Regions from separate parts of the Rahnella sp. CG8 genome, predicted to be linked through region 2. Evidence: predicted binding sites of a transcription regulator. Region 2 holds the regulator's gene; each other region holds the start of a gene.
What was found. Region 2 encodes sigma-54, which starts transcription at its own class of promoters, with help from an activator protein. Its sites were predicted from a motif close to GTTGGCACANNTTTCGCTNT; they were not measured.

Region 1 (3,164 bases), on a different contig from region 2:
CCTGTAGGTCAGCTGATTTCCCGCGTGACTAATGACACGGAAGTTATCCGTGATCTGTATGTGACCGTGGTGTCGACAGTCTTACGCAGCATCGCCCTGATTGGTGCGATGCTGGTGGCGATGTTCAGCCTCGACTGGCGACTGGCATCGGTGGCAATTTGTATCTTCCCGGCCGTATTTGTCGTGATGGGGCTGTACCAGATTTACAGTACGCCGGTGGTGCGCAAAGTACGCGCTTATCTGGCGGATATTAATGATGGCTTCAATGAAGTCATCAACGGTATGAATGTGATTCAGCAATTCCGTCAGCAGAAAAGGTTTGGCGAACGACTTGCCCGCGCCAGCCAGTCGCACTACCTGGCCCGCATGCAAACGCTGCGACTGGAAGGATTTCTGTTGCGTCCTTTGCTCAGCTTATTCTCGTCGTTGATTTTATGCGGTCTGCTCATTCTCTTTGGATTCAGTGCCGAAGGTTCTGTGGGCGTTGGGGTTCTGTACGCCTTCATCAATTATCTCGGACGGCTCAACGAGCCTCTGATTGAACTGACCTCACAACAATCGATTATGCAGCAGGCAGTCGTTGCCGGTGAACGTATCTTTGATTTGATGGACAGGACGCAACAGCAATACGGGCCAGACGAAAAGTTGCTCACCAGCGGCGAGATTGACATCAAAGACGTCAGCTTTGCTTACCTCCCGGATAAATGGGTGCTGGAAAATATTTCCCTGCACGTGCCTTCGCGCGGTTTTGTGGCGTTGGTTGGACATACCGGCAGTGGTAAAAGTACGCTGGCAAATCTGCTGATGGGTTATTACCCGTTAAACAAAGGTGAGGTCAGGGTTGACGGACGTAACCTCGCCGACTTATCGCACACCAGCCTGCGCAAAGGTATTGCAATGGTTCAGCAGGATCCGGTGGTTCTGGCAGAATCCGTGTTCGCTAATGTCACGTTAGGCCGTGATATTGATGAAGCGCAGGTGTGGCACGCGCTGGACATTGTGCAGCTCTCACCGCTGGTACGCGAAATGCCCGAAGGTTTGAATACGCGTCTGGGAGAGCAGGGCAATAATCTTTCTGTCGGGCAGAAACAATTACTGGCGATGGCGCGCGTTTTGGTGCAGGCACCGGAAATTCTGATCCTTGACGAGGCAACGGCCAATATTGATTCCGGCACCGAGCAGGCTATTCAGCGTGCATTACGGGCTATCAGGCAGCAGACTACGCTTGTGGTTATCGCACATCGGCTTTCGACGATTGTGGATGCCGATAATATTTTGGTATTGCACCGTGGCCAGGCTGTTGAGCAGGGTAATCACTTGCAACTGCTGGCAGAAAAAGGCCGGTATTATCAGATGTATCAGTTGCAACTTGCCGGACAGCAATTGGCTTCTGCCGGACAGATTATGCCTGCAACAGAAAACGCATAATCTTTGCATCGGTGCCGTATCCCTGCGGCACCGGCTTTCTTCTTTCTCCGTTTTTCATTTCCTGTTTTTCTTTTCCCCGCACTGTATTCATGCAGGCAGAACCCTTTTTCAATTCGGGTGCACTAAAAAGCAGCGGTGAGCACTTAAATGGTGCGTGTGCTGCTGTGCTGCATATGGCATGACAACTGTGCGCCTGGTCACGATTATTCTGAAAATGCCGTATTACGCGGGAATTGCATGAATCTGCGTCCGATTTCAACTCTGGCACATCCTTTGCTTTATCCAATCCGTATCGGGCGCGAATCCTCTCGCGGCAAGCCCTTAATTCGAGGAGTGGCACAATGAAGCTGGTTACTGTGGTGATCAAACCTTTTAAGCTGGAAGACGTGCGTGAAGCGCTGTCTGCTGTTGGAATTCAGGGGCTGACCGTAACGGAAGTTAAAGGTTTTGGCCGTCAGAAAGGTCATGCCGAACTTTACCGTGGCGCGGAATACAGCGTGAACTTTCTGCCAAAAGTAAAAATCGACATTGCTATTGCAGACGATCAGCTTGATGAAGTGATCGATGTGATCAGCAAAGCGGCCTATACCGGCAAGATCGGTGATGGCAAAATTTTCGTTGCTGAATTGCAACGTGTTATCCGTATTCGTACTGGTGAAACCGACGAAGCAGCACTGTAATTTCAGGCTTTTATCTCTCATACCAATCGGTTTGAGATAAATCAGATTAGAAAAAACAGTTTTGAGAAACAGGGGTGGGTTAATAATGAAAAAACTTTTATCCATGATGGGGCTTGGTGCCGTGGCTTTGCTGCCTTCGCTTGCCATGGCAGCAGCGCCAGCAGCGGCAAACGGTGCTGATAACGCCTTTATGATGATTTGTACCGCGCTGGTATTGTTCATGACCGTACCGGGCGTGGCGTTGTTCTACGGTGGCTTACTGCGTTCTAAAAACGTTTTGTCCATGCTGACTCAGGTTATTGTCACCTTTGCTCTGGTCTGCGTGTTGTGGATCCTCTACGGCTACAGTCTGGCCTTCAGCGAAGGTAACGCGTTCTTCGGTGGTTTCAGTAACGTCATGATGAAAGGCATCGGCCTGGACTCCGTGACAGGCACCTTCTCCCAGATGATCCACGTTGCTTTCCAGTGCTCATTTGCCTGTATCACTGTGGCGCTGATCGTGGGCGGTATCGCTGAACGTGTACGTTTCTCAGCGGTTCTGATTTTCACTGTGATCTGGCTGACTTTCTCTTACATCCCGATGGCTCACATGGTGTGGGCAGGCGGTTTCCTGGCTGCTGATGGTGCGCTGGACTTTGCCGGTGGTACCGTTGTTCACATCAACGCCGCTATCGCAGGTCTGGTGGGGGCTTATCTGCTGGGTAAACGTGCCGGTTTCGGTAAAGAAGCTTTCAAACCACACAACCTGCCAATGGTCTTCACTGGTGCATCAATCCTGTATGTGGGTTGGTTCGGCTTCAACGCAGGTTCTGCAAGTGCAGCAAGCCCTGTTGCCGCGTTGGCTTTCCTGAACACGGTGATTGCAACGGCTGGTGCAATCCTGTCCTGGACACTGGTTGAATGGATGGTGCGTGGTAAACCTTCACTGCTTGGCGCAAGCTCCGGTGCTATCGCAGGTCTGGTCGCTATCACACCTGCATGTGGTACGGTCGGCGTGGGTGGTGCTCTCATCATCGGTCTCGTAGGCGGTATCACTGGCCTGTGGGGTGTGGTTAC
Region 2 (3,164 bases):
GACGTTAATTGCATTGCAGTATCGTTAATCATGTCATCTTTCACTTTTGCGCTGTTTCACCCTTAAAGCTATATCGGCTCGTTTCCCGAAGGTCACAAGCCGATGCCCGAAGGTTTGTAGCACAGGGTTGGCTACATGAATGTCAGTGCTGTTTCAGTTTGTCTTTATGTTTATTCAACTGTCGGGCCAGTTTATCAACCAGTCCGTCAATCGCTGCGTACATATCCTGATGTTCCGAGGTGGCATGTAATTCGCCTCCGTTCACATGCAAAGTGGCTTCCGCTACTTTCTGCACCTTTTCCACGCTCAACACCACATACACCTGATTAATCCTGTCGAAATACTGCTCAAGCTTAGCCAGCTTCGACGTGATGAACTCTCTCAGGGGATCCGTGATCTCAATGTGATGTCCGGTAATGTTGAGCTGCATAATGTCTTCCTTCTCTGTTGAGGTCAAACTAACTGTTTACGTTGGTTTGAGGGCGGGATGGACAAAGACTCTCGGTATTTGGCGACAGTCCGACGCGCAACCATAATTCCCTGATCGGAAAGCAGGGTCGCTAACTTACTGTCACTGAGCGGTTTTACAGGATTCTCCGCTGCGATTAATTTCTTCACCAGCGCCCGGATCGCGGTTGACGATGCCTCGCCACCGCTGTCTGTACTGACATGGCTGGAGAAGAAATACTTCAGTTCGAAAATGCCACGCGGGCTGTGCAGGAACTTCTGCGTCGTCACACGTGAAATCGTCGATTCGTGCATTTCCACGGCACTGGCAATATCTGCCAGCACCATAGGTTTCATAAATTCTTCACCCAGTTCAAAGAACGCCTGCTGCTGCTCAACGATGCAGCGCGTCACTTTCAACAGCGTGTCGTTACGGCTTTCCAGGCTTTTGATTAACCACTTGGCTTCCTGCAGATTGCTGCGGATAAATTGCCCGTCGCTGTCGCTGCGTGCGGAATTCCCCATCGCGGCGTACTGCTGGTTAATCTTCAGACGCGGAATGCTGTCGGAATTGAGTTCTACCGCCCAGACACCTGACACTTTACGCACCAGCACATCCGGGATCACGTATTCGGATTCGCCGGTGTTGATAGACTGGCCCGGACGCGGATCAAGAGACTGGATCAGGAGCATCGCTCCTTTCAGTGTATCTTCTTTTAACCGGGTTGATCGCATAAGTGCGCGGAAATCATGGTTCGCCAGCAAATCGAGATGTTCGCTGATGATAAGACGGGCTTCAGTGATGAAAGGCGTGTCAGTCGCATATTGAGAAAGCTGGATCAGCAGGCAGTCGCGCAGGTCACGGGCGGCCACACCCACCGGATCAAAACGCTGAACGCGCTTAAGTACGGCTTCGACTTCGTCCATGGTGACATTTTCATCACCGACGCTTTCGAGAATGTCGTCAAGGGAGACGGTCAGGTAACCGGTGTCATCCACTGCATCGACGATTGAGGTGGCAATCGCGGCATCGGTATCAGAGAACGGCGTCAGCTCGACCTGCCACATCAGGTAATCCTGAAGTGTCTGCGTGGTTTCGCCCTGGTAAATCGGTAGCTCATCGTCGCTGTAATCATTGCCGGTGCCTGACGGCGTGCCTGCGGTGTAAATCTCATCCCAGGTGGCGTCCAGCGGCAACTCTTCCGGCATGTCTTTCTGCTCGAGTGCTTCGCGGGTGTCTAACCCTTCGCTGTCGGTGGTTTCTACCGAGTCGATTTCTTCATGAAGGTCGGTTTGTTCCAACAGAGGGTTGCTCTCCAGCGCGAGTTGGATCTCCTGCTGGAGCTCAAGCGTGGATAGTTGCAACAAGCGGATGGCCTGTTGTAACTGAGGAGTCATTGCCAGTTGTTGGCTGAGTCTGAGTTGCAAACCTTGCTTCATATCTTGGCTTAATTCCGTTGATGAGTGAAAACGGCAACACTTCTGTCAGAGACGGCCTGTTTCAGTGTAGGTTGAAACAGGCACGGTTCCGGCGGCACAGATCACAGACGGAATTCTTCACCAAGATAAACACGTTTAACTTGTTCATCAGCAAGAATGTCGGCTGGCGTGCCGTGGGCGATCAATTTCCCCTGACTGACGATATACGCGCGTTCACAAACGTCGAGTGTTTCGCGAACGTTATGGTCAGTGATCAGTACGCCGAGGCCGCTGTCACGTAAATGCTCAATGATTTTTTTGATGTCGATAACGGAAATCGGGTCAACCCCGGCGAACGGTTCATCCAGCAGGATGAATTTAGGGTTCGCTGCCAGTGCACGGGCAATTTCAACACGACGGCGTTCACCACCAGACAGTGACTGACCGAGGTTATCGCGCAAATGAGAAATATGGAACTCTTCCATTAATTCATTAGCGCGGTCATTACGCTGTTCTTTGGTCAGATCGTCACGGATCTGCAGCACCGCCATCAGGTTATCAAATACGCTCAGACGACGGAAAATGGAGGCTTCCTGCGGAAGATAGCCAATACCGCGACGGGCGCGGGTATGCAGCGGCAGCAGGCTGATGTCTTCATCATCAACGATAATGCGGCCCGCATCGCGCTGGACGATGCCCACGACCATGTAAAAGGTGGTGGTTTTACCCGCACCGTTTGGCCCTAATAACCCGACGATTTCACCCGAGTTGACCATCAGACTGACATCTTCAACGACCTTACGGCCTTTGTATGCCTTTGCCAGATTCTCTGCGATTAATTTAGCCATAAAATATCAGTTACTCTTTTTGGTCGGCTGGCCGCCCGCTGCAGGCGTTTTTTGTTGCAGCTGCGAAGGTACCAGAACGGTCGTCACACGGTTACCTTTATCACTAAAGGCTTCCATTTGCTGTTTCTGTACCAGATAGGTAATACGGTCGCCTTTCACATTGCTGTCCAGTTGCTCAAGGTAAGCGTTGCCGGTCAGCGTGACGAGGTCATTTTCCACTTCGTAGCGGACTTTCTGTGCATGGCCTTTAATCGGCTTACCGTTATCCTGCATCTGGTAGAACGTCACCGGGTTGCCGTAACCTTCTACCACTTCTTTACCGGAAACCCCCTGCGGGCGGATGACGACCACTTTGTCGGCTTTAACCTGGATCGTACCCTGATTGACGACCACATTGCCGGTAAAGGTCGCGGTATTGGTATTGACGTCGAGCGCCTGGTTTGCTGAATC
Region 3 (3,164 bases), on a different contig from region 2:
TAAAACCAGCATGCCAGCCAGCGACGCCACCAGAATGAAAATTTTGGTGTAGGTCATCTGGACAAAACTTTCGCCGATATGAAAACGGAATGCGCCATCCAGCATGGTCGGAATGCCCTGCTGTCGCGGCCCCTGACTGATTTGCGCGTAATTTTGTAAGATAAGTGACATGCCGATAGCAGAAATCAGCGGTGCAAGACGGGTCGAATTACGCAGCGGCTTATAGGCAATGCGTTCAATCGCCCAGCCATACACGCCGGTGACCACGATGGTGAACACCAGCGTGCCCAGGATCAGTAGCGGAAAAGAGTGAAGCCCGAAGAAGGAAAGCAGCGCCAGCGCGATGGCACAGAGGTAAGCCGAAATCATATACACTTCGCCGTGCGCAAAGTTGATCATGCCGATAATGCCGTAAACCATGGTGTAGCCGATGGCAATGAGACCGTAGACAGCACCGAGCGTAATGCCATTAAACAGTTGTTGCAGGAAGAATGAATCCATAAATACGCAGTCTCTTTTTGTGACCGCGCCTGGCTAAGGGCGCATTCATTAAAGCTAATAAAGCGTTATCGTTGCAGCCAGTTTGGACCCGGCCAGCGCACAAGAGCCGGAGCGTACATTAAGTACGTGAGCCAGTTCTTTCATAAAGAGTGAGCACTGCCCGGGTTCAAAATGGCAAATAAGAGTGCTTTATTCCTTAACTTCCTGATATTTGCCTTTGTCGTCCCATTTATAAACCACGTAATCAGAGACTTTCAGGTCGCCTTTACTGTCCCAGGCTTTTTTGCCCATGACGGTATCGACGCTGTTGGCTTTAAGCCAGGCGCTGGCTTTGGCGGAATCACTGCCGCCGGTGGCTTTGAAGGCGGCGGCGATCGCCTGCACGGAGGCATAGGAGTAAAGGGTGTAGCCTTCCGGCTCGAACTTGCTGGCGCGGAATTTATCGATAACGACTTTGCCTTCCGGGATCAGACGCGGGTCTTTGCCGAAGGTCATCAGAATCCCGTTGGTATATTGCGGGCCGCCTGCGGCGGTGACCATTTCTTCGTTGACGATACAGTCGCCGGAGAAGAACGTGGCCTGCACGCCCTGCTCACGCATCTGGCGTACCAGCGGACCGGCTTCAGGATGGCAACCGCCGAAGAACACCACGTCCGGTTTCTGCGCACTGATTTTGGTGACCAGCGCGTTGAAGTCTTTTTCGCCGCGCGATAACCCTTCATACATCACTTCTTTCACGCCACGCTTGTTAAGCGCCGCTTTGGTGGCATCCGCCAGCCCCTGCCCGTAGGTGTCTTTGTCGTGGATGATGACCACTTTTTTGGCTTTCAGCTTGTCGATGATGTAATCACTGGCAACCTGCCCCTGCTGGTCGTCACGTCCGCACATGCGGAACATATCACTCATGCCGCGTTCGGTGATTTGCGGGTTAGTGGATCCCGGCGTGATGGCGATAATTCCGGCATCGTTGTACACCTCAGATGCGGGCATGGTAGAAGATGAACAAAAATGCCCGACCACCGCCTGCACTTTATCCTGATCAACAAGACGGTTAGCGACTGCAACGGCCTGTTTCGGTTCGCAGGCATCATCGCCCTGCACCAGTTTGATTTTCTCGCCGTTGATTCCGCCAGCGGCATTAATGTCTTCAGCGGCCTGGGTGGCACCATGCCAGTACTGATCGCCATAGGTGGCATTCGGGCCGGTGAACGGGCCAGCGACGCCAATCACGATATCCGCACGCGCGGTAAACGCAGTGACCAGACAGCCTGCCAGCAACAAAGAAAGAGGACTTTTAATAAATTTCATCGACATCATCATGATCCTTAGGACAGAGTTTATGCAAAACGGGTTATGGAAAACGCATGTAGCAAAAACACCAACACGAAGTCGTAATCAGAAAATCTGAAATTTAACGCTTAAGCCTTAAGACTGAGGGTTTCCCGCTTATCTCCGGGGGTGAAAACATCAAAGGTAAAAAAACATAAGCAAAATATCTGCCATTGTTACTCAACCTCTGAGAATGTGACGGGTTATGTGAGTATAGATAGCGACGGGAGAGCGTTATGGGCAACTGACAGAAACAACGACGGGATCACATCGCACCGCGCTGGTGCACAAGCACGGTTTTGCACGCACGCTTACGCCGGGTGACATTTTTATTCTTTGCTTCTTGCGGCGGGTTGTTTTGTAATATGGGCAGATGATTGCAACGGGAAACTACTGAACAATGAAGAAATTATCCTGCCTGACGGCTGTGGTTCTGGCTCTGTCGTTAACTGGCTGCGCCAGCGATTATGTGATTAACACCAAATCCGGCGACCAGTTTTTCGCCCACGGCGAACCGGATCGTGACCGCAATACCGGCATGACCAGCTACACCGACATGAATGGCGATTATCATCTGATGAACACCAATGATATTGCGGGCATTGTGAAGAAGTAGGGTTACGGATGGGAATTGCATTTATCTCAAAACCTGGCCGATGACACACATGGTCGGCTTAACAAAACAGTCATGCTATGTGGTGCACAAACGGCACGCAATATCACGACTGTTTTGAAAATCAGATTACTCAGTAATAAAACGTGAAACAGACGCAGCAAGATTTTGTGCCTGATCTCGCAGCGCATTGGCGGCAGCAGAAGACTCTTCCACCAGGGCCGCATTTTGTTGAGTCACGCTGTCCATTTCCACTATTGCCTGCCCTACCTGAGATATTCCCCTGTTCTGTTCATCCGATGCCTGAGTAATTTCATTCAGTATTTCGGTAACATTAGCGACTTTGGTCACAATGTCATGCATGGTAGTCCCCGCCTGTTCTACCAGATCTGACCCTGCATTAATTCGCTCTACCGATTCACCAATTAAACCTTCTATTTCTTTTGCAGCCTGAGCGCTTCTCTGCGCAAGGCTTCTCACTTCGCTTGCCACAACAGCAAATCCCCGCCCCTGTTCGCCAGCACGCGCCGCTTCAACAGCCGCATTGAGAGCCAGAATATTGGTCTGAAAAGCGATGCTATTAATTACCGTCGTAATCTCAGCAATTTTTGCTGAGCTTGCAGTAATTTCATTCATAGTTTTCACCACATGAGAGACGAGTTGCCCGCCTTTATTCGCCGTTTCTGAAGTACTGCCCGCCAGGCGGCTGGTATGATGAATA
Region 4 (3,164 bases), on a different contig from region 2:
AGGCGGCGCTGATTATCCATCGGCGCCAGTTCCACCAGAATGAAACCTTCTGGCAGCATCTGTGCGGTCAGCGACAACACATGCGCGCGGCCGTCTACGACCAGCGTCACTTCACTGTCTGTAAAGCCCTGTCCGGCTGTCAGACTTTCACGCATTAATTCGATGTTCAGCGAAAAATATCCCACCAGTTCTGGCAAAGGGGTGCCAAAAAGCTTTCGGGAACTTTGCGCCAGTAACTGCTGAGCTGCCGGATTGGCATAATGCACAGCCAATTCGTCGTCTAACAGCAGAACGCTGTTGATTAAGGAATTCAGGATCTGCCCAGCATCGGGCAGTTTGCCAGTTGCCATACCGCAGTCTCCCGCACCTGATTGGTGCATTTTATCTCGCTACCCGGTGAAATCACGGGTCAGAGGGGTTGAGCAGGAAAGAGTGTGGAGAAAAAAGCCCATCCGGAGATGGGCTGAAAGTTTCCACGGCAACAAATATAAATCGTCTTACTTAATTTTGACGCTGAAGGGTTTGTGAACACAGGCCTTCAGTCGGGTATTACCCTCAGCGCCAGCCCGAAGACGAGCGCTGAGTCCGGTTTAATCGAAAAATTAAACGCTGTAGTACAGTTCGAACTCAACCGGATGCGGAGTCATGCGCACGCGGTCCATTTCTTCTTTACGCAGACCGATATAAGCATCGATAGCGTCGTCAGTGAACACGCCACCACGGGTCAGGAACTCGCGGTCTTCGTTCAGTGCGTTCAGGGCTTCTTCCAGTGAACCTGCAACTTTTGGAATTTCTGCTTCTTCTTCCGGTGGCAGGTCATACAGGTTTTTGTCCATCGCATCGCCAGGGTGGATCTTGTTGATGATACCGTCCAGGCCAGCCATCATCAGTGCAGCAAACGCCAGGTATGGGTTAGCCGCTGGATCAGGGAAACGTGCTTCGATACGCATCGCTTTAGGCGTTGATACGTGTGGAATACGGATGGATGCAGAACGGTTACGCGCAGAGTAAGCCAGCATTACTGGCGCTTCGTAGCCCGGGACCAGACGCTTGTAGGAGTTGGTGGTCGGGTTAGCGTAGGCGTTGATTGCTTTAGCGTGCTTAATGATACCGCCGATGTAGAACAGTGCCATTTCAGACAGGCCGCCGTATTTGTCGCCAGCGAACAGGTTGTTACCGTTCTTGGACAGAGACATGTGGCAGTGCATACCTGAACCGTTATCGCCAAACATTGGTTTTGGCATGAAGGTCGCAGTTTTGCCAAATGCGTGAGCCACGTTGTGAACCACGTATTTGTAGATTTGGATTTCGTCAGCTTTTTTAGTCAGGGTGTTGAAGCGGGTTGCCACTTCGTTCTGACCAGCGGTTGCCACTTCGTGGTGGTGAGCTTCAACAACCAGACCCATTTCTTCCATGGTCAGACACATGGTAGAACGCAGATCCTGAGAGGAGTCGACCGGAGGAACCGGGAAGTAACCGCCTTTTACTGCAGGACGGTGGCCTTTGTTGCCGCCTTCGTATTTGGTGCTTGAGTTCCATGCGCCTTCGATATCATCGATAGCGACGTGAGAACCGGAGATGCTGCTGCCGAAGCGCACATCATCAAACAGGAAGAATTCTGGCTCTGGCCCGAACAGAACGGTGTCCGCGATACCGGAAGAGCGCAGGAAATCTTCTGCACGTTTTGCGGTAGAACGTGGATCGCGGTCATAACCTTGCAGCGTGGTTGGCTCAAGGATGTCGCAACGAATGATCAGGGTAGTTTCTTCGTAGAATGGGTCAAGAACAGCAGTGCTCGCATCTGGCATCAAGACCATGTCAGATTCGTTAATGCCTTTCCAGCCACCGATTGAAGAGCCGTCAAACATTTTGCCTTCTTCGAAGAAGTCAGCGCTAACCTGGTGCGCAGGAATGGTGACGTGCTGTTCTTTGCCTTTGGTATCAGTGAAGCGTAAATCTACGAATTTCACTTCATGCTCATTCAGCATCGTCAAAACGTGTTCAGCGGACATACTAGTTCTCCCGAATTTCTCATTATCGTCGTGGAACGAATAACCATTTTTGGTCTTTAGTTGGAAATAACAGCCTTACTGGAACTGGCGTGTAGACTGAACAGCGCTATTATTTGTCTGGTCAGGCTCTTCACCCTGTAAAAAATTTTTTACCCTAAAAAACTTTTACTCTAAAAACTATTAGCGAAAACTGTGCCAACTTTGAGAAAATGCAAACAACGCCATTTTACAGGGCTTTTGCACTCGACAAGTATGCACCATAACGGAATTCTCGCACTAAAATGGTGCTAACTGTGAGAGTGAAAGCACTATAATGGTGCGTCATAATGGTTCAGTGGTCTTTTTGCACCGTGAAAGGGATCACAAAGTAGCCATCCATAAGTTGTTTCAACAAGATCCTTGTGATCTTGTTTAGAACCTCGCTTAATACGTGTACAATAGCGCGCTATTTCTAATGCCTGAGGCAAAGCTGTGATCGAAAATTTGCGTAACATCGCCATTATTGCCCACGTTGACCATGGTAAAACCACCCTGGTCGACAAGCTGCTGCAACAATCCGGTACTTTCGGAGAGCGTGTAGAAGCCACTGAACGCGTAATGGACTCCAACGATTTGGAGAAAGAGCGTGGGATTACCATCCTCGCAAAAAACACCGCCATTAATTGGAAAGACTACCGCATCAACATCGTGGATACCCCAGGACACGCCGACTTCGGCGGTGAGGTAGAGCGTGTGATGTCAATGGTCGACTCGGTGCTGCTGGTTGTGGATGCAATGGATGGCCCAATGCCGCAAACCCGTTTCGTGACCAAAAAAGCCTTCGCTAATGGTCTGAAACCGATCGTGGTAATCAACAAGGTTGACCGCCCTGGCGCGCGTCCTGACTGGGTTGTCGATCAGGTCTTCGACCTGTTTGTAAACCTGGACGCAACCGACGAACAACTCGATTTCCCAATCATCTATGCATCAGCATTGATGGGTATCGCGGGTAACGACCATAACGATATGGCCGAAGACATGACCCCGCTGTACCAGGCGATCGTTGACCACGTATCTCCGCCACAAGTTGAGATGGAAGCACCGTTCCAGATGCAAATCTCTCAGCTGGACTACAACAACTATGTTGGCGTCATCGGCATCGGCCGCATCAAA

Region 1: the regulator sigma-54 is predicted to act here: its motif matches at 1,689-1,708, upstream of glnK (P-II family nitrogen regulator).
Region 3: the regulator sigma-54 is predicted to act here: its motif matches at 1,986-2,005, upstream of HGO41_RS16835 (branched-chain amino acid ABC transporter substrate-binding protein).
Region 4: the regulator sigma-54 is predicted to act here: its motif matches at 2,193-2,212, upstream of glnA (glutamate--ammonia ligase).

The regions. Positions count from the first base shown of each region.
Region 1 covers NZ_JABAED010000004.1:115,492-118,655, forward strand. Annotated here, with positions in the region: gene HGO41_RS05440 (SmdB family multidrug efflux ABC transporter permease/ATP-binding protein) at 1-1,428, shown strand, start outside; gene glnK (P-II family nitrogen regulator) at 1,770-2,108, shown strand; gene amtB (ammonium transporter AmtB) at 2,194-3,164, shown strand, end outside.
Region 2 covers NZ_JABAED010000025.1:10,319-13,482, forward strand. Annotated here, with positions in the region: gene ptsN (PTS IIA-like nitrogen regulatory protein PtsN) at 1-44, opposite strand, end outside; gene hpf (ribosome hibernation promoting factor) at 143-430, opposite strand; gene rpoN (RNA polymerase factor sigma-54) at 454-1,887, opposite strand; gene lptB (LPS export ABC transporter ATP-binding protein) at 1,989-2,714, opposite strand; gene lptA (lipopolysaccharide ABC transporter substrate-binding protein LptA) at 2,721-3,164, opposite strand, start outside.
Region 3 covers NZ_JABAED010000018.1:7,096-10,259, reverse strand. Annotated here, with positions in the region: gene HGO41_RS16840 (ABC transporter permease subunit) at 1-501, opposite strand, end outside; gene HGO41_RS16835 (branched-chain amino acid ABC transporter substrate-binding protein) at 691-1,815, opposite strand; gene HGO41_RS16830 (YgdI/YgdR family lipoprotein) at 2,231-2,446, shown strand; gene HGO41_RS16825 (methyl-accepting chemotaxis protein) at 2,573-3,164, opposite strand, start outside.
Region 4 covers NZ_JABAED010000019.1:105,085-108,248, reverse strand. Annotated here, with positions in the region: gene glnL (nitrogen regulation protein NR(II)) at 1-350, opposite strand, end outside; gene glnA (glutamate--ammonia ligase) at 603-2,012, opposite strand; gene typA (ribosome-dependent GTPase TypA) at 2,484-3,164, shown strand, end outside.